DNA from 4 places in the Streptomyces sp. CRCS-T-1 genome. Region 2 is predicted to be linked to each of the others. Evidence: riboswitches for the same ligand, from Rfam matches in the RefSeq annotation. Region 2 holds a riboswitch; each other region holds the start of a gene.

The links. A riboswitch is a leader RNA that binds a small molecule or an ion and turns the genes downstream of it on or off. The one in region 2 is predicted to bind cyclic di-AMP.
Region 1: another riboswitch for cyclic di-AMP. It lies ahead of NNW99_RS08550 (M23 family metallopeptidase); the one in region 2 lies ahead of NNW99_RS22545 (transglycosylase family protein).
Region 3: another riboswitch for cyclic di-AMP. It lies ahead of NNW99_RS13685 (C40 family peptidase); the one in region 2 lies ahead of NNW99_RS22545 (transglycosylase family protein).
Region 4: another riboswitch for cyclic di-AMP. It lies ahead of NNW99_RS04160 (LysM peptidoglycan-binding domain-containing M23 family metallopeptidase); the one in region 2 lies ahead of NNW99_RS22545 (transglycosylase family protein).

Annotation. Positions count from the first base shown of each region.
Region 1 is NZ_CP101651.1:1,936,738-1,941,627, forward strand. Features, by position in the region: gene NNW99_RS08545 (GntR family transcriptional regulator) at 1-579, opposite strand, end outside; gene NNW99_RS08550 (M23 family metallopeptidase) at 792-1,577, opposite strand; cyclic di-AMP (ydaO/yuaA leader) riboswitch at 1,590-1,754, opposite strand; gene NNW99_RS08555 (pitrilysin family protein) at 1,958-3,346, opposite strand; gene NNW99_RS08560 (pitrilysin family protein) at 3,343-4,713, opposite strand.
Region 2 is NZ_CP101651.1:4,940,322-4,945,211, reverse strand. Features, by position in the region: gene NNW99_RS22555 (septum formation initiator family protein) at 1-419, opposite strand, end outside; gene eno (phosphopyruvate hydratase) at 540-1,820, opposite strand; gene NNW99_RS22545 (transglycosylase family protein) at 2,099-2,800, opposite strand; cyclic di-AMP (ydaO/yuaA leader) riboswitch at 2,805-2,971, opposite strand; gene NNW99_RS22540 (transglycosylase family protein) at 3,200-4,165, opposite strand; gene NNW99_RS22535 (cytochrome P450) at 4,314-4,890, opposite strand, start outside.
Region 3 is NZ_CP101651.1:3,103,040-3,107,929, reverse strand. Features, by position in the region: gene NNW99_RS13700 (C40 family peptidase) at 1-176, opposite strand, end outside; gene NNW99_RS13695 (hypothetical protein) at 598-951, shown strand; gene NNW99_RS13690 (hypothetical protein) at 929-1,945, opposite strand; gene NNW99_RS13685 (C40 family peptidase) at 2,023-3,201, opposite strand; cyclic di-AMP (ydaO/yuaA leader) riboswitch at 3,210-3,368, opposite strand; gene pcrA (DNA helicase PcrA) at 3,673-4,890, shown strand, end outside.
Region 4 is NZ_CP101651.1:921,312-926,201, reverse strand. Features, by position in the region: gene NNW99_RS04165 (alpha-galactosidase) at 1-1,986, shown strand, start outside; cyclic di-AMP (ydaO/yuaA leader) riboswitch at 2,318-2,474, shown strand; gene NNW99_RS04160 (LysM peptidoglycan-binding domain-containing M23 family metallopeptidase) at 2,479-3,402, shown strand; gene NNW99_RS04155 (DUF6250 domain-containing protein) at 3,591-4,307, shown strand; gene NNW99_RS04150 (SGNH/GDSL hydrolase family protein) at 4,453-4,890, shown strand, end outside.

The sequences.
Region 1 (4,890 bases), 3.0 Mb from region 2:
CGCCGTGACCGCCCGCGCGCGCTCGCCGTCCCCGCGCGCCACCGCGTCCACGATCGCGCCGTGCTCGGCCCAGCACTCCACGGGTCCGGCCGGTGCCTCCACGGCGTACATCCAGGCGATCTTGTGCCGGAGCTGGGTGAGCATCGAGGTCAGCGCGGGGCTGCCGGAGGCCTGGGCCAGCGTCTCGTGGAACCAGCCGCCCAGCGAGCGCAGGTCGTCGCTGTTGCCCCGGCGGGCGCGCTCCTGGCCGAGCCTGACCAGGCCGCGCAGCACCTTCAGATGGGCCTCGGTGCGACGCTGGGCGGCGCGGGCGGCGCCCAGCGGCTCCAGCAGCATGCGCATCTCCAGCAGGTCGGCGGCCTCCTGCTCGGTGGGTTCGGCGACACACGCGCCCGCGTGCCGCCGGGTGACCACGAAGCCCTCGGCCTCCAGGGTGCGCAGGGCCTCCCGGACGGGGACGCGCGAGACGCCGTAGCGGCGCGCGAGGAGTTCCTCGGTGAGCCGGCCGCCACGCTCGTAGACACCCGCGACGATGTCGTCCCGGATGGCCGTGCACACCGAGTGCGCGGGAATACGCATGACCGACCTCCCCATTAATCCCCGTGAAACGTCGACTGGTGACGCGTGTTCCGTGACTCTATTGCAATGAGCCGGAATTTCCGACGGCAGGCAGGAAATCAGGGATATTTTTTGGACAGTCGGCAGCCGTGACGAACGCCGGTCGCGGCGAACGCCGAAAGCCCCGGCTCAGGGAGCCGGGGCTTTCGGGAAGAACAGTCGCCGTCGGATGTTCAGACGTTCACACCGTGCGAGCGGAGGTAGGCGACGGGGTCGATGTCGGAGCCGTACTCGGGGCCGGTGCGGGCCTCGAAGTGCAGATGCGGGCCGGTGACGTTGCCGGTCGCGCCGGACAGGCCGATCTGCTGGCCGGGGGTGACCTTCTGGCCCACCGAGACGCTGCTGGACGACAGGTGGCCGTACTGGGTGTACGTCCCGTCGTTCATCTTGATCACGACCTGGTTGCCGTAGGAACCGCCCCAGCCGGCCTCGACGACCTCGCCCATGCCGACCGAGTGGACGGCCGTGCCGCTGGAGGCGTGGAAGTCGACACCGGTGTGGCTGCCGGAGGACCAGACGGCGCCGCCGGACTTGTAGCCGGTGGAGACGTACGAGCCGGAGATCGGGGAGACGAAGGTGTTGAGACGCTTACGCTCGGCCTCGCGGGCGGCGCGCTCCTTGGCCTCGCGGACCTTCTCGGCCCGCTCCTTGGCCTCCTTGGCCGCCTCGGCGGCGCGCTCGCGGGCGGCCTCCTCGGCCTTCTTCTTGGCGATGGCCTCTTCGGCCGCCTGCTTCTGGGCGACGGCCTGGGCGTCGATCTTCTGGGCCACGGTGTCGCCCATGGTGACGACCGGGGTGAGGCCCGTCTGCTCGGCGGCGGGCTCCGCGGCGAAGGCCGGGGCGGCCACGGCGCCGACGACACCGGTGGTGGCGAGGGCCGCGACACCCGCGGCGCGGGCCGTGCGGCGCTGGATCCGGCTGGGACGACGGTGCTTCCCGGTGGCGCGCGTGAACGCCATGTGGTGGCTGGTCCTTTCCTTCCCTCTCGCCTACCGGGTTAGCTGACGGGTTCGGAGCAGGAAGGTCTCCTACGGACCCCCTCGCGACTCGCGCGGGCGTCCGATTCACCCCAGGGACTACGGTGGGTCCCCGGCTCCCCTGGCTCGCGCCGTACGGGGACTCGGCGATGACTGTCCGGTGCCGCGGGTGCGGCGCACTGCCTGACGAACAGCCCGGACGACGCTAAGCGGCGCCACTTTCAATTCCCAAACGGATCCAGGCTTTTGTAGCGCATCCCACAGGGCAGACAGGCAACTCCCACATCAATTCGGGCATAAGGGAGCCCTGGTGCCTTAGAAGACAACCAGGGCCCCTACGCGCGCGTGCCGCTCGCTTCCCGCTACTCGGCGGTGACGACGGTGACTTCGCCGATGCCGAGGGCCTCCACCGGGCCCTTGATCTGCGCCGCGTCGCCGACGAGGACGGTCACCAGACGGTCCCCCGGGAAGGCGCTGACGGCCGCCGCGGTGGCCTCCACGGTGCCGGTCGCGGCGAGCTGCCGGTACAGCGCGGCCTGGTAGTCGTCGGGCAGGTGCTGCTCGACCTGGTCCGCCAGCGTGCTCGCGACGGCCGCCGCCGTCTCGTACTTGAGCGGCGCCACGCCGACCAGGTTCTGCACGGCGACGTCCCGCTCGGCGTCGGTCAGCCCCTCGGCGGCGAGGGTGCGCAGCACCGTCCAGAGGTCCTCGAGGGCGGGGCCGGTGTTGGGGGTGTCCACGGAGCCGCTGATGGCGAGCATCGCGGCACCGGTCCCGTCCGGGGCGGACCTGAGGACCTGGGCGAACGCCCGCACGCCGTAGGTGTAGCCCTTCTCCTCGCGCAGGACGCGGTCCAGGCGGGAGGTGAGGGTGCCGCCGAGGCAGTACGTGCCGAGCACCTGGGCGGGCCAGACGCGGTCGTGCCGGTCCGAGCCGATCCGGCCGATCAGCAGCTGCGTCTGGACGGCGCCGGGGCGGTCCACGATGACGACCCGGCCCGTGTCGTCGGCGGTCACCGGCGGCACCGGCCGCGGCTCGGCCGAGGAGCCGGTCCAGGCGCCCAGCGTGTCGCCGAGCAGCACGTCGAGGTCGATGCCGGTGAGGTCGCCGACGACCACGGCGGTGGCCGTCGCCGGGCGGACGTGCTTCTCGTAGTAGCCGCGTACGGCCGCGGAGTCGATCGTGGCGACCGTCTCCTCGGTGCCCTGCCGGGGCCGCGACATGCGCGAGCCCGCCGGGAACAGCTCCTTGGAGAGCTCCTTGGCGGCACGGCGGGCGGGGTTGGCCAGCTCGTGCGGGATCTCGTCGAGACGGTTGGTGACCAGCCGCTCGACCTCGCTGTCCGCGAACGCGGGCGCCCTGAGGGCGTCGGCGATCAGGTTGAGCCCCTTGGCGAGCCGGGAGGCCGGCACCTCCAGGCTGAGCCGGACGCCCGGGTGGTCGGCGTGCGCGTCGAGGGTGGCCCCCGCGCGCTCCAGCTCGGCGGCGAACTCCTCGGCGGAGTGCTTGTCGGTGCCCTCGGAGAAGGCCCGCGCCATGATCGTGGCCACACCGTCGAGGCCGGCCGGCTCGGCGTCCAGGGGCGCGTCCAGCAGCACCTCCACGGCGACGACCTGCTGGCCGGGGCGGTGGCAGCGCAGCACCGTGAGGCCGTTGTCGAGCGTGCCGCGCTCGGGGGCCGGGAAGGCCCACGGCTTGGCGTCGCCCGCCTGCGGCTGCGGGTGGAAGTCCATTGTGGCGAGCTCGGTCACTTGGCCGCCTCCTCGTTCTCGTTCGTGGCCGCGGCTGCGGTGTCGTCGTCGGCGTCCTCGCCGGTCTCGTCGGCTACGGGCTCGTAGACGAGCACCGCGCGGTTGTCGGGCCGCAGGCGGGCCTTGGCGACCTCCTGGACCTCCTCCGCAGTGACCTCCAGCACGCGCTGTACGGCGGTCAGGGCGAGCTGCGGGTCGCCGAACAGCACGGCGTACCGGCACAGTTCGTCCGCCCGGCCGGAGACCGTGCCGAGCCGGTCCAGCCACTCGCGCTCCAACTGGGCCTGGGCGCGCTCCATCTCCTCGGCCGTGGGGCCCTCCTCGGCGAACCGGGCGAGCTCCTCGTCGATGGCGGTCTCGATGACCGGCACCTCCACGTCACCGGACGTCTTCACGTCCAGCCAGCCCAGGGACGGCGCCCCGGCGAGCCGCAGCAGACCGAAGCCGGCCGCCACGGCCGTACGGTCCCGTCGTACCAGGCGGTTGTAGAGCCGGGAGGACTCGCCGCCGCCGAGGACGGTGAGGGCCAGGTCGGCCGCGTCGCACGCGCGTGTGCCGTCGTGCGGCAGCCGGTAGGCGGCCATCAGGGCGCGCGCCGGGACCTCCTCCTCGACGACCTCGCGCAGCTGCTCGCCGATGGTCTCCGGCAGCGAGCCGTCCCGGGGCGGGTGCTTGCCGTCGTGGCCGGGAATGGAGCCGAAGTACTTCTCGACCCAGGCCAGGGTCTGCTCCGGGTCGATGTCGCCGACCACGGAGAGCACGGCGTTGTTCGGCGCGTAGTAGGTCCGGAAGAACGCGCGCGCGTCCTCCAGGGTCGCCGCGTCCAGGTCGGCCATCGAGCCGATCGGGGTGTGGTGGTAGGGGTGGCCCTCCGGGTAGGCGAGGGCGGTCAGCTTCTCGAAAGCGGTGCCGTAGGGGACGTTGTCGTAGCGCTGGCGGCGCTCGTTCTTGACGACGTCGCGCTGGTTCTCCATCGACTCGTCGTCGAGGGCGGTCAGCAGGGAGCCCATCCGGTCGGCCTCCAGCCAGAGCGCGAGCTCCAGCTGGTGGGCGGGCATGGTCTCGAAATAGTTGGTGCGCTCGAAGCTGGTGGTGCCGTTCAGCGAGCCGCCCGCGCCCTGGACGAACTCGAAGTGGCCGTTGCCCTTCACCTGGGCGGAACCCTGGAACATCAGATGCTCGAAAAGGTGAGCCAGGCCGGTACGCCCCTTGACTTCGTGGCGCGAGCCGACGTCGTACCAGAGGCACACCGCCGCGACCGGGGTCAAGTGGTCCTCGGAGAGCACCACGCGCAGGCCGTTGGCCAGGCGGTGCTCGGTCGCTGTCAGGCCCCCGGAGCCTGCCTGGGCTGTGGCCGTGTGACCCATGGGCATGTACGTCCCTTCGATCGCGGTGCGGTCGTCCGACCGCGGATTCCTGCCGGTCCTGCCACTGTATGCAAGCGTGCGGAGCGCTGGTGAAGTTCCCGCTGCGCGTACGCGCAGAGCGAGATCGAGTGACCCGCTGTGCCGGGCCCGGACGGCGCGGCGGACGTCAGAGACCGG
Region 2 (4,890 bases):
CGGTCGGCCGTCCCGAGCACGGCGTGCGACTGCCGCGCCACGTGCGGGTCGACGACGATGAATCCCGTCTCCCCCGGCATGACGTAGTGCAACCGCTGCCGGATCTGCTGTTCCGCGTACGCGTCGTCCTGCCAGCGCGCCTTCTGGTCGCGCAGCCGTTCGACGCGCTGCCGGGCCTGCTGCTGTTCGCGCTGGAGGTCGTCGATCTCGGCGCGCTGGGAGACGTACTCCCGCATCGGGTAGGCGAGCGCCACGATCAGCGTGCACATCACCAGGGCGAGCAGCGCGGCCCGGCCGGTCAGCCGGGAGCGGCGGGCCTGGCGCCGGGTCTGGGAACGGTAGACCCGGGCCGCGGTCTGCTCGCCGAGCAGCCGGATCCTGGTCGCGGTGGAGAAACGGTCCCGGTCCTTCACGGCCATGGTCTCCCCGCTCTCCCGCTCCACCGTCCGACGCGCGTACGTCCCCGGACACGGTACGGGACCGAGTACGGGGACGTACGTACGACTGGCTCAGGGTTGACCCTTAACGGGTCAGCCCGGTCAGCCCTTGAAGCGCGGGAAGGCGCTGCGGCCGGCGTAGACCGCCGCGTCGTCGAGGATCTCCTCGATGCGCAGGAGCTGGTTGTACTTGGCGACGCGCTCGGAGCGGGCCGGGGCGCCGGTCTTGATCTGGCCGCAGTTGGTGGCGACGGCCAGGTCGGCGATGGTGACGTCCTCGGTCTCGCCGGAGCGGTGGGACATCATGCACTTGAAGCCGTTGCGCTGGGCCAGCTCGACGGCGTCCAGGGTCTCGGTCAGCGAGCCGATCTGGTTGACCTTGACCAGCAGGGCGTTGGCGGCGTTCTCGTCGATGCCGCGGGCCAGGCGCTCGGGGTTGGTGACGAACAGGTCGTCGCCGACGAGCTGGACCTTGTCACCGAGCTTCTCGGTGATGGTCTTCCAGCCCTCCCAGTCGTCCTCGAACAGCGGGTCCTCGATGGAGACGAGCGGGTACGCGTCGACGAGCTCGGCGTAGTACTCGGTCATCTCGGCGGCGGAGCGGGTCTTGCCCTCGAAGGTGTAGGCGCCGTCCTTGTAGAACTCGGACGCGGCCACGTCGAGGGCGAGGGCGATCTGCTCGCCGGGGGTGTAGCCGGCCTCCTTGATCGCCTCGAGGATGAGGTCGAGGGCCTCGCGGTTGGAGCCGAGGTTCGGGGCGAAGCCGCCCTCGTCGCCGAGGCCGGTGGCCAGGCCCTTGCTCTTCAGGACCTTCTTCAGCGTGTGGTAGACCTCGGCGCCCCAGCGCAGGGCCTCGGAGAAGGACTCCGCGCCGATCGGGGCGATCATGAACTCCTGGATGTCCACGTTGGAGTCGGCGTGCGAGCCGCCGTTCAGGATGTTCATCATCGGAACGGGCAGCAGGTGCGCGTTCGGGCCGCCCAGGTAGCGGAACAGCGGCAGGTCGCTGGCCTCGGAGGCGGCGTGGGCGACGGCGAGGGAGACGCCGAGGATGGCGTTGGCGCCGAGGGAGCCCTTGTTGTCGGTGGCGTCCAGGTCGAACATGGCCTGGTCGATCAGGCGCTGCTCGGTGGCGTCGTAGCCGACGAGCTCCGGGCCGATCTGCTCGATGACCGCGAGGACGGCCTTCTCCACACCCTTGCCGAGGTAGCGGTTCGAGTCGCCGTCACGCAGCTCGATGGCCTCGAAGGCGCCCGTGGAGGCGCCGGACGGGACGGCGGCACGACCGGTGCTGCCGTCGTCGAGGCCGACCTCGACCTCGACCGTGGGGTTGCCTCGGGAGTCCAGGATTTCCCGGGCTACGACGACGTCGATGGACGGCACGAGCATCTCCTTCTTATGTGACGCGGGTACGCGGGTCACGTGGACCCGGCGAGGTGCGGGCCGTGGTGGCTCGCGACATGAGCCTAACCGGCTCGGGCCGATCGGCCACCGGGTCGCCCACCCCATGGACAGAACCGAGAGTAAATTGTTTCCGAACGGAACAAAGACGATCGTGGAAAAGACCGGCAGTGACGCCCGGCGGAAATGACCCCGCCCCGGCGCGTACGGGGGAACACGCGCCGGGGCGGGGAGCCCGTGGGGACGGGGAGGGCCGCTGCTTACTTCAGGTGCAGCTGCTGGCCCGGGTAGATGAGGTTGGCGTCCTCGACGATGTCCTTGTTCAGCTGGAACAGCTTCTCCCAGCCGCCCTCGACCTTCTTGTCGGCCGCGATCGAGCTCAGGGTGTCGCCCTTGACGACCTTGTACTCGCCGTCGCCCTTCTTGACCTTCTTGCCGGTCGGGGTGGTGACGGTCTTCTTCGCGGCCGGGCGCTCGTCGGAGCGGGAGGCCGGCTGCTGGGTGTCGCGGGACTCGGTGCTCTGCTGGCTCTGCTCGCTCTGCTGCGAGGAGCTGCCGGAGTCGTCCGAGGAGGAGGAGCCACCGCCACTGGCGTTCGACAGGCCCTTGCCGCAGACCGGCCAGGCACCCTTGCCCTGACCCGCGAGGACCTTCTCGCCGATCTCGATCTGCTGCTCCTTGGTGGCCTGGTCGGCGGTGGCGGCGTACTTGGTGCCGCCGTAGCCGGACCAGGTGGAGGCGGAGAACTGCAGACCGCCGTAGTAGCCGTTGCCGGTGTTGATGGACCAGTTGCCGCCGGCCTCGCACTGGGCGACGGCGTCCCACTCGGAGGCGGTGGCGGCGGAAGCGCCGCCGGCGGCCATCAGCGGGGCGGCGACAGCGGCGCCGGTGACACCGGCGACGGCGATGGCACGGCTGGCCTTGGACGGACGACGGTGCTTGCCCTTGCTGGAAAACAGCATGGAAGGATCCCCTCACCGACGCCTGCGAGGTGAGCTGTCGGGTTCGGGCCGGTTGAGTTGCCCGGCCGCGCCCCTCCCGGGACACGGCTTCACCCCAAGCCCTTCCGGCACAACCGGCCGGTCGGGCACCTACCTTGGGTCCCCCGCTCCTGCCTACGGCGCTTGACGCGACGACTGTTCCCGTACGGCCGCTGGCAGGATTCGGCGTTGCGGCAGCCGGGGCTCGTGGTGACGAGCGGTCCCGACCGTAGCCACGCGATCCGCCGAATTTCAAAGACGATCAGGGCTTCTGAGATCTATCTCTCACGGGCATCAAACGGGACATTAGCCGCGAAACATGACGCGAACTCGCGCTGTTTCGGGGCGACTTCCGCCCCCGTTTCCGCACTGCCCGAACCGCTACTTCTCGTCCGCTTCGCCCTCGACCGTGAGCTTCTGACCGGGGCGGATGAGGTCCGGGTCGGTACCGACGGCCTTCTTGTTGCCGTCGTAGAGCTCGTGCCATCCGCCGCTGATGTCAAGGGAGTCGGCGATGGACCAGAGGCTGTCGCCGATCCCCACGATGTAGGCACCCTCGGACGAGTCGCCGGAGCCCTCCTCGCCGCGGTCGTCGCGCGAGGCGTGACGCCCCGTGGAGTCGTCCGTACGACCCTCGGGCGCCTGGGTCTCGTCGGCACTGGGGCCGCGGTGGCGGCCGGAGCCGCTGTCGGTCGGCGCCGAGGAATCGTCGCTCTGCCGCGAGTTGTCGGACTTGTCACTCTCGCGCGTGGCGGACGGGGAGCTCTCGGGCTCCTGGTCCTGCGAGTCGGAGTCCTTGGAGTCGGGCGACTTGTCGGACTTGGAGGATTCGTCCTTCGAGTCCGACGACTCGTCAGAAGACGGCGAGCCGGACGGGGACGACGAAGGCGAGGACCCGAGGGAGTCGAGCAATCCGGATGAATCCGACGAACCGGATGAGTCGGATGAGCCGTCCGAGTCGGAGGACTTCTTGTCCTGCTCCAGACCGGACAGCAGCCCGCAGGTGCGCCAGGCACCGGCCCCCTGCTCGGCCAGGATTCTCTCGGCCACGGCTATCTGCTGGGAACGGCTGGCCAGGTCGGCGCTCGGGGCGTAGTCGAGGCCGCCGTGACCCTCCCAGTCCTCCTGCGACAACTGCAGGCCGCCGAAGTATCCGTTGCCGCTGTTCTGGCTCCAGGCGCCGCCGGTCTCGCAGTCCGCGACCCGGTCCCAGGTCGTGGCGTCGGCCGCGCTGGCGCCGGAGGCTCCGAGGAGCGGGATCGCGATGGCGGAGCCGGTCACTCCGGCCGCGAGGAGGAGAGCCGGAGCCTGGCGGGGGCGACGGTGCCGACCGTTCCCGGAGAGCATACGGAGACCTTTCGCGAAGACAGCAGTGACCGGCGCGAAGCCGGTTTTCCCGGGCCGCGCTGATGATGGGTGAACGTATAGGCAGACGATCACTTGTCACAAGTTAATGCCGCGTAGATCACGTGAAGATCACAGGACTGACGGCGTGTCACCTTTGCGCGGGCGTGGACCCCACCGGTGCGGGCGTGAACTCAACCGGCAGCGTCCGCAGCCCCCGCATGATCAGGCCGCCGCGCCACCTCAGCTCGGCCGGTTCGGCCGCGAGCCTCAGGTCCGGGAGGCGGGTGAGGAGCGTGGCGAGGGCGGTCTGGCCCTCCAGACGGGCGAGCGGGGCGCCGAGGCAGTAGTGGATGCCGTGGCCGTATCCGAGGTGCTGGTTGTCGCGGCGGGAGAGGTCGAGCACGTCCGGATCGGCGAACCGCTCCGGGTCCCGGTCCGCGGCGGCCAGGACGACGAGGACCGGGTCGCCGGCCTCGATGCGCTGCCCGCCGATGGTGAGCGGCTGCGTGGCGAAGCGCCAGGTGGCGAGCTCGACGGGGCCGTCGAAACGCAGGAGTTCCTCGACGCCCGTCTCCAGGAGGCCGGTCTCCCCCGCGGCGAGGGAGGCCTGGAGCCGGGTGCGCTGCTCGGGGTGGGTGAGCAGGGCGTAGGTGCCGTTTCCGATCAGGTTCACGGTTGTCTCGAAACCGGCGAACAGCAGGATGAAGGCCATGGCGGCGGCCTCG
Region 3 (4,890 bases), 1.8 Mb from region 2:
TCCTGGTACAGCTTGTCCACCTCGGCCTTGACCTGGCCGGGGGTGAGCTGCGGTTCGGCGTGTCCGGTTCCGTCGAAGCCCGTCGCGGTCGCCGCGCCGGCGAGCGCGATCGTGGCGGCCGTACGGGCCGTGTTGCCGCTCGCGGTGCGCTGTCGGGGCTTGCGGTGCGCTGCCACCTGGGGTGCCACGTCCTTTCCTGCGACCGCCGGGCGTGCGACGACCGCAGTGGGGAGCGGACGGGCGGCCTGCGCGTCCGGCGACGGCCCGCACAGGGGAAGCGGGCCGCCGCCGGACCTTCTGGCGGTGGTGCCCGACTGCCGCCCCTGGCCCGGGCGGCGGTGGGGAGCCGGTCACCTGGGGCAGGACGCTAAACCTCGCCATGGCGGGCCCGTGGCCGGTGCGCGGAACTGTCCCGAGAGGACCGGCGGTGACCGTATGCGACCGTGATCCCGCCCCGGCGCCGTCGTCTTCACTCAGCGTGATGACCGATGCGTCGATTTCCCGGGCGAGTGCCAGTGATCGGGTGCTATGGGGCGCATATATGCATCGGTGGGCCGGTGCCGGGCGGATCGGACCCCCTGATTAGGCTCCGGCCTCATGGACGTTCTCATCCACCTCTTCGTCGGTCTCCACATCATCGGCATCGCCTCGCTCCTGGGCGGCTTTCTCACCCAGATGAAGGCGATGGGCGAGGGCACCGCCCGCTACACCCCGGCGATGCTGCACGGCGCGCTGACGATGCTGGTCACCGGTGTGATCCTGATCGGCCTCAACCAGGCCGACGACCAGTCCGTGAACAACATCAAGATAGGTGTGAAGCTGGCCCTGCTGATCGTGATCCTCGGCCTGGTCTATGTGAAACGGGACGACGAGAAGGTGGACAAGGGCCTGTTCGGCCTGGTCGGGCTGCTGACCACGGCGAACGTCTTCATCGCCGTGCTCTGGACCTGACCCGCCGGCCGGGCCGGGCACCGGACCGGGCCGCGGCGGCCGTCAGGGCGGCGGCCACCAGCCACGCGGCGATGGCGATCCACAACAGTGCCTCCCCGAAACCGTCGAGCCAGGAGACGTCGAGGGCGACGGCGACGCCCAGTGCCGCCGTCCCCGTCGTGGCCCAGGTGAACACGGTCGCCCAGCGGCGGACGTCATCACGGGGCCGGGGCCACAGGAACTCGGCGGCGAGCAGGACGGCGTAACAGACCAGCGCGAGCACGAGCAGGGCGACGGTCATATTGCGCAGGACGTCCCGGTCGTCCACGTTCCACAGGTACAGACGCACGCTGTCGGCGCTGATCAGCAGCGCCCCGGCGAGCGCCGAGAGGGCGAGGGCCCCGCCCGCGAGCCAGTGATCGCCGGTGCCCTCGGCCACCTGCCGCACATCGAAACGGACCAGGGCGAAGACGTACAGCACCAGCCCCAGCCAGAACAGCACCAGCGCCGCGTGCGCGAGCCACGCCTCCGACTCGGCCGCGGCCAGCGTGGCACCGAGCACGGCGAGCCCCTGGGTGGCCATGCAGCGCGCGAACACCGTCCCGGGCCTGCGCCGCTGCTCGCCCTGCGGGACGAGGACGAGCGGCACCGGCCAGAGCAGCACGGCGAGCACCAGCAGCGTCACGGCCAGAGCCTGCGAGCCCGCCGCCGAGAAGGCGGTCCCGAGGACAGCGGTCGCCGCCACGGTGGTGAGGGCCGTCGTCGTCACGCTCTCGAGGACGCCCGGCCTGCGGATGTACGCCCGCCACCTCGTCCCGGCCCGCAGCAGCCGCAGGGTGAAGTCCGCGGCGAACAGCAGCCAGGCCGCGCAGGCGAGAGCGAGGGCGATGAGCGAGAGGACCTCGTACCCCGCCAGATCCAGACCGACCGACAGGGTGCCGGTCGCCAGCACGGCGGCACTGGCCGCCGGGGCACGCCGCGCCCACCAGGCGACGGAGGGGGAGGTCGCGGGCATGGGCCCGATGCTAGGTAGGCCCCGCGCGCGTTACGGGCAGGCCACGCGCGCGGGGTCCCAAAAACCTGCGAGACCCGTCAGGCCGGACGCACCACGCTGTGGATCGACGACTCGCCGTCGTAGTAGATCGACTCCTCGCGCACGTACGTGCCGGGCTTCGGAGCGTGGATCATCATGCCGTTGCCGATGTAGATACCCACGTGGGTGACATCGTCGTAGAAGAAGACCAGGTCACCGGGCTGTGCGTCGGCCAGGGGGACCGTGGTGCCGGCGTTGACCTGGTCGTACGTCGTGCGCGGCAGGGTCACCCCGGCGGCCTTCCAGGCGGCCTGGGTGATGCCGGAGCAGTCGTAGGAGCCAGGGCCGGTGGCGCCCCAGACGTACGGCTTGCCGATCTGGGCGCGGGCGAAGGCGAGCGCCTTGTCGGCCTTGGTGGCGTACGAGGAGTCGGGCGCGGTGGACGACGACCCCGAGGACGAACCCGCCGAGGAGGAGCCGCCGCCCTGCTGCTGGGCGGCCTCCTGCTCCTGCTCCCGCTCCTTCTGCTGCTCGGCCTGCTGCCGGGCCAGCTCGGCGGCCTTGCGGGCCGCCTCCTGCTGCTTCTCCTTCTCGATCGCCGCGAGCCGCGCCTTCTCCTCGGCGGTCAGCTTCGACAGCAACTCGCGCGCGTCCGCGAGCTTCCGCTGGACGGTGGCCTTGGCCGTCTTCAGGTCGCCCTGCGACTCGGTGAGCGTCTCGAGGCTCTCGGCGGCCTCCTGACGCTTCTCCATCGTCTCTGACTGCTGAGTGATGTAGTCGTCGACCGCCACTTTCTGACGGCCGGTCATCCGGTCCATCAGCTGGGTCTGGTCGAAGTAGTCCTGCGGGGTGTCCGCGAGCAGGAACGTCGCCGTGTCCGGGGCGGAGGCGCCGGTGCGGTACTGGGCGGCGGCGAAGGTGCCCAGCTCCTCCCGCGCCTCGTTCAGCTTCTCGGTGCGCTGGGCGACGTCGTCGAGGAGGGTGTCGACGCGCTTGCGCTGCTTGGCGGTCTTCTCCTTCGCCCCGTTGTACTTCTCGGTCGCGGACCCGGCCTGGCGGTAGAGGTCGTCGACCTTCTTCTCGACTTCCTCCAGGCTGGGCTTGTCGTCGGCCTCGGGGGCGGCGTTGGCCGACTGGGACAGCAGGGCCACGGAGGTGAGGGCCGCCGTTGCGAGGGCGGGGGTCCGTATGCCTGCCACGCGCGAACCCGTAGGACGCGACTTGCGGTGCGACGCCAAGGGAGGCGACTCCTTCCATGCTCCGCCTACCGGGTTAGCTGTCGGGTTCGGGCGGGTGCTTCGGAAGGGTTGCCCTACGGCCTTCTCCGGAAAGGGAGTCGGGCCGATTCACCCCGGGGTCTCGGTTGGGTCCCCGGCTCTGGCTGCCGCTGCGGCACGCCGGACTCGGCGGAGGCCACGCGGCCCGGCGAGGTTCGCCGGTGGGGGTCGTGTGGCCTCCTCGCACGGTAGCCAACTCGTGTGGCCCTTGTGAAGGTTGATGGGTGATATGCCCGATACATTTCCGTGACCTTACTCATGAGCGTCGCCGAGAGTGATCAATCGGGGGAGGTCGGTCATCATTCGTCCGCAATTGTGGAGGCCATAGCGGCCTGTGATCACCCGGACCTGGAGGGTGACGGGGGGGTGCTTTCGGCGATGTTCTCAGGGCGGCGGCGGGCTGTCAGTGGGGCGCCCTAGACTCGGAGAGCGATGAGCAGCCTCTTTGACGACAGCTTCCTGGCGGACCTCCAGGCCCAGCGGGGCCCCGCGGACGAGCCCCCGCCGCCGCCCGAGGACGATCACGGACCGGAGCCGGTCCCGGACGATCTGTTCGGCGGGAAGTTCGACGTGCCGCCGGACCGCGACGCCTACTACCGGGGCGGCGCCGCGCGCCCGCCGGTGGACGCCGCCGCGCTCCTGGAGGGGCTGAACGACAACCAGCGCGCCGCCGTCACCCACTCCGGCTCCCCGCTGCTCATCGTCGCCGGCGCCGGCTCCGGCAAGACCCGCGTGCTCACGCACCGCATCGCCCACCTGCTCGCCGAGCGGGACGTCCACCCGGGCCAGATCCTCGCCATCACCTTCACCAACAAGGCCGCCGGCGAGATGAAGGAGCGCGTCGAACAACTCGTCGGCCCGCGCGCGAACGCCATGTGGGTGATGACGTTCCACAGCGCCTGCGTGCGCATCCTGCGCCGGGAGAGCAAGAAGCTCGGCTTCACCTCGAGCTTCTCGATCTACGACGCCGCCGACTCCAAGCGCCTGATGGCCCTGGTCTGCCGCGACCTGGACCTCGACCCCAAGCGCTTCCCGCCGAAGTCCTTCAGCGCCAAGATCAGCAACCTGAAGAACGAGCTGATCGACGAGGAGGATTTCGCCGCCCAGGCCGCCGACGGCTTCGAGAAGACCCTCGCCCAGGCCTACGCGATGTACCAGTCACGGCTGCGCGAGGCGAACGCCCTCGACTTCGACGACCTGATCATGACGACGGTCAACCTGCTGCGCGCCTTCCCGGACGTCGCCGAGCACTACCACCGCCGCTTCCGCCATGTGCTGGTGGACGAGTACCAGGACACCAACCACGCCCAGTACTCCCTCGTCCGGGAGCTCGTGGGCACCTCCGAGCACCCCGTCGACGTACCGCCCAGCGCGGACGACCTGCCGCCCGCCGAGCTGTGCGTGGTGGGCGACGCCGACCAGTCGATCTACGCCTTCCGCGGCGCGACGATCCGCAACATCCTCCAGTTCGAGGAGGACTACCCGGACGCGACGACGATCCTCCTGGAGCAGAACTACCGCTCCACACAGACGATCCTGACCGCGGCCAACGCGGTCATCGAGCGCAACGAGTCCCGCCGCCCCAAGAACCTGTGGACCAACGCGGGCACGGGCGCGCGGATCACCGGCTACGTCGCCGACACCGAGCAC
Region 4 (4,890 bases), 4.0 Mb from region 2:
CTGCACCTGCACTGGGGCGCCCGGATCGGCCTCGCCGACGCCGAGGCCCTGGCCGTCCATCCGCTGCCGGACTACTGGGCCTTCGAGTCCCCGCTCGACGGACGCGAGGAGTACCCGGTCGAGGGCGGCCCCCGCTTCACCCGGCCCGCCCTGTCCCTGCGCACCGCCGAGCGACGCGGCACCGAGTGGTCCTTCGAGGGCCATGACACCGGCGACGGCGAGCTGCGGCTCCGCTTCCGTGACGGCGATCTGGCCGTCACGTTGCACTACCGGATGCGCCCCTCGGCCGATGTCGTCGAGCGCTGGGTGACCCTGGAGAACCAGGGGCCGGACGTCGAGGTCCTGCGCGCCGACTCCGCCACCTGGACCCTGCCCGACCGTGACACCTGGCGGCTGTCCCAGCTCCACGGCCGCTGGGGCGCCGAGTCCCGGCTGACGCGCTCCGCCCTCACCTACGGCGAGAAGGTCATCGGCAGCCGCCGCGGTCACACCTCCCACCAGCATCTGCCCTGGGTCGCGCTCGACACCGACGCGACCGAGGAGCGAGGGGAGGTCTACGGCTGCGCCCTCGGCTGGTCCGGGTCCTGGCGGATCGCGGTCGCCCAACTCCCGGACGCGCGCGTGCAGATCACCGGCGGGGCCGGACACGACGACTCGGGCCTGCTGCGGCTGGGCACGGGCGAGTCGTACACGACCCCCGTCTTCGCCGGGCTCTGGAGCGACGGCGGCTTCGGCGGGGCGAGCCGCGCCTGGCACGCCTGGCAGCGCGACCATGTCGTCCCGGACGCGGACCGGGACCGGCCGGTGCTGTTCAACTCCTGGGAGGCCACCGAGTTCGACATCTCCGAGGAGCAGCAGCGGGCCCTCGCCGAGCGGGCCGCCGCCATGGGTGTCGAGCTGTTCGTCGTCGACGACGGCTGGTTCGGGTCCCGGACCAGCGACCGGGCCGGGCTCGGTGACTGGACGCCCAACCCCGACCGCTTCCCGGGCGGGCTGAAGCCCCTCGCCGACCAGGTGCACGGGCTCGGCATGCGGTTCGGGATCTGGGTCGAGCCGGAGATGGTCAACGCGGACAGCGACCTGTACCGCGCGCACCCCGACTGGGTGCAGTACCAAGCGGGACGAAAGCGGACGGAATTCCGCAATCAGCTGGTGCTGAACCTGGCCCGCGAGGACGTCCAGGAGTACCTGTGGGAGCAGCTCGACGGGCTGCTCTCCAGCGCGCCGATCGACTACGTCAAGTGGGACTTCAACCGCTGCTTCAGCGACGCCGGGTGGCCGGACGACCCCTACCCGCAGCGACTCTGGGTTGACCACGTCCGCGCTCTGTACGCCCTGCTGGACCGGCTGCGGGCGGCCCACCCCGGGGTGGCCTTCGAGTCCTGCTCGGGAGGTGGCGGCCGGATCGACCTCGGGGTGCTGGCCCGTACGGACCAGGTGTGGACCTCCGACAACACCGACCCGCTCGACCGGCTCGCCATCCAGCACGGCTTCAGCCAGATCCATCCGGCCCGGGTCATGGCCGCCTGGGTCACCGACAGCCCGAACGCCATGCTCAACCAGCGGGCCAGCTCCCTGCGGTTCCGGTTCGTCAGCGCGATGGCCGGGGTGCTCGGGGTGGGCGGCGACCTCACCCGGTGGACGGCGGAGGAGCTCGCCGAGGCGCGGGAGTGGGTCGGGCTCTACAAGGAGATCCGGCCTGTGGTGCAGCGCGGCGACCTGTACCGGCTGCGGCCCCCGGAGGGCGGCCTGAGCGCGGTGCAGTACGTCCTCGGGGACGAGACCGTCGTCCTCGCCTGGCTGCAGGCGCAGCGCTACGGCGAACCCGTCCCGCCGCTCCGGCTGCGGGGCCTCGACCCGACAGCGACGTACGAATGCCCCGAAACGGGCGAAGTTCACCGAGGGGCCGTACTGGCCCATCACGGACTTCGAGTCGGCCTGCGCGGCGACCTGGATGCCGCGGTCGTCCGCCTTCGGCGCAAGTAGCTGTTCTGTCCGAATTCGGTGATTAGGGAACTAAAGGTAGTTCAGGTGTTTCGGTATAACGTGCCCCGATCGTAAAGGAGATGAGGTCGGGGTGCGTGACCATCGTCATATTCGTGACGATGTGTTGTCGTCATGTTCACGTAATTCTTGCGGTATTCAGGGGCCTTGAGGAAAAACGGAGATCGTGAATCCACGCTCGGTGACGGGAAATGTGGCGACGCGTCAAGAGAAACGCCTTCACAGGCAACCGCAAGCTTGTCCCATTGCGTCTCGGTCGCTTACGTTCCACACCAATCCGGACGGACGCCTAATCCTGCCGCCGCCCGGAGCCCGCACACACTCACCCGTGTATGGCAGGAGCGGGGGACCCACAGGTACGACGCCTGTTCCGGTTCCCGGAACGGCTTGGGGTACAGCCGCACTTCGGTGCGGCCGGGCATCTCCAGCCCGCACCCGACAGCTCACCTCGCAGGCGCCGGAGAGGAATCCGCCATGCCCGCGAAGGGTAAGCATCGCCGCCCGAAGTCCCAGCGTTTCACCCGCTCCATAGCCGTCGCCGGAACCGGCGGGGCCGCCCTCGCCCTTCCGCTCATGGGGGCCGCCGGCGCCCACGCCGCGACCCCGCAGTCGGCTCCGGAAAAGGCCGTCCAGTCCGCTCCGGCCGCCGAGAAGAAGGCCGCCGAAAAGGCCACCGGCGCCCACACGTACACCGTGAAGGCCGGTGACTATCTCGCGAAGATCGCCGACGACCAGCACGTCAGCGGCGGCTGGAAGAAGCTCTACGACGACAACCGTGACGTGGTCGGTGCCGACCCGGCCCTGATCCACCCCGGTCTGAAGCTCTCGGTCGGCAAGAAGGCGGCGAGCGAGCCCAAGACGCAGCCGTCCGCGCCGAAGGCCGCCGAGAAGCCGAAGGCGTCGGCTGAGAAGTCGTCCGCCTCCGAGTCCTCCGCGAAGGGCGGCACCGCCGCGAAGCCCGCCGCCGCCAAGCCGGCCGCCGAGGCCTCCGGCTTCAGCCTGCCGGTCGACGGCGCCTCCGTCGGCACGCCGTACCACATGTCCGGAAGCATGTGGTCCAGCGGCTACCACACCGGTGTCGACTTCGTCGTCCCGACCGGCACCTCGCTGAAGGCCGTCGGCCCGGGCACCGTCGTCTCCGCCGGCTGGGGCGGCGCGTACGGCAACCAGGTCGTCATCCAGCTCGAGGACGGCAAGTACGCGCAGTACGCCCACCTGTCCCAGCTCTCCGTCTCGGCCGGCCAGACCGTGACGGGCGGGCAGCAGATCGGTCTGTCCGGTGCGACCGGCAACGTGACCGGACCGCACCTGCACTTCGAGATCCGCACCTCGCCCGACTACGGCTCGGACGTGGACCCGGTCGCCTACCTGCGCTCGCACGGCGTCTCCGTGGGCTGACCGATCGCACGACCACCTGCCTGACACGCGGCCGAAGGCCGGACCCCGATCCCCGGGTCCGGCCTTCGGTGTGTGCGGCCGTCGATCGCCTCTCGCCCCAAGGGCCTCAAGGGATCGACAGGAAGCGGCAGTTGGGACACAGTGATCCCGTCGTGAGTGCAAGCGCTTTCTCAAGGAGTCCGTGTCCCGTGCCGACCACCCGCAGAACGTTCGGAGCCCTGGCCACCGGAGCCGCCCTGGCCGCCCTCGCCCCGGCGGCGGCCGCGAACGCCGGGCCCCGTCACCGCCGCCTCATCGCCCACGACGACTTCTGCCACGGCCTCGCCCAGTGGGCGACCGAACTCCAGGGCGGCGGCACCGTCACCGCGTCACGCGGCGTGCTGGACATCGACGTACCGAGCGGAGCGACCGTCTGGTTCAGACGGCGCCTCGAAGGGCCGTACGTCCTCGAATACACCGCCACGCCCGTCTCCGAGGGCGGGGTCAACGACCGGGTCTCGGACCTCAACAACTTCTGGAACGCGACGGACGTCCGCTCCCCGGGGGACCTCTTCGCCACGCCGCGTGGCGGGGCGCTGGAGGAGTACGACCACCTGACCACGTACTACGCCGGGTACGGCGCCAACCACAACACCACGACCCGGCTGCGGCGTTACGTCGGCCAGGCCGGTGTGCGTCCCCTCCTCTACGACTACACCGAGCCGCTGCTGGTCCCGGGCGAGCCGAACCGGGTCCGGATCGTCTCCGACGGGTCGACGGTGCGCTGGTGGAACAACGGGCGGCTCGTCTTCGACTACACCGATCCACAGCCGTACACGAGCGGGCACTTCGCCTTCCGGACCGTGTGGAGCCATTTCCGGATCACGGGATTCCGGGTCTGGGGACTCACCCCGCAACATCCCTAGGGGGTGGCCTATTCCGGAGTTGGCGAACACTTTAGGAGTGGCTTATCTCACCGCCCGTCAACCCCTTCCTACGGTCGCGTAGGTCACATTCGAGGGTGAAGTATGAGCTGCTGTGGCAGACGATTCGAAGAGTGACAGCAGAGCAGTGATCGGGTCGTACGTGGCGGTGGGGGACAGCTTCACCGAGGGCGTCGGCGATCCCGGCCCCGACGGGGCGTTCGTCGGCTGGGCCGACCGGTTCGCCGTGCTGCTCGCCGACCGCAGGCCCGAAGGCGACTTCCGGTACGCCAATCTCGCCGTACGCGGAAAGCTCCTCGACCAGATCGTGGCGAACCAGCTTCCGAGGGCCGTCGACATGGCCCCGGACCTCGTCTCCTTCTGCGCCGGGGGCAACGACATCATCCGGCCCGGCACCGACCCGGACGAGGTGGCCGAGCGGTTCGAGGCGGCCATCGCGCAGCTCGCCGCGGTGGCCGGCACGGTGATGGTGACGACCGGGTTCGACACCCGTGGCGTGCCCGTGCTCAAGCATCTGCGCGGCAAGATCGCCACGTACAACGGGCATGTCCGGGCCATCGCCGAC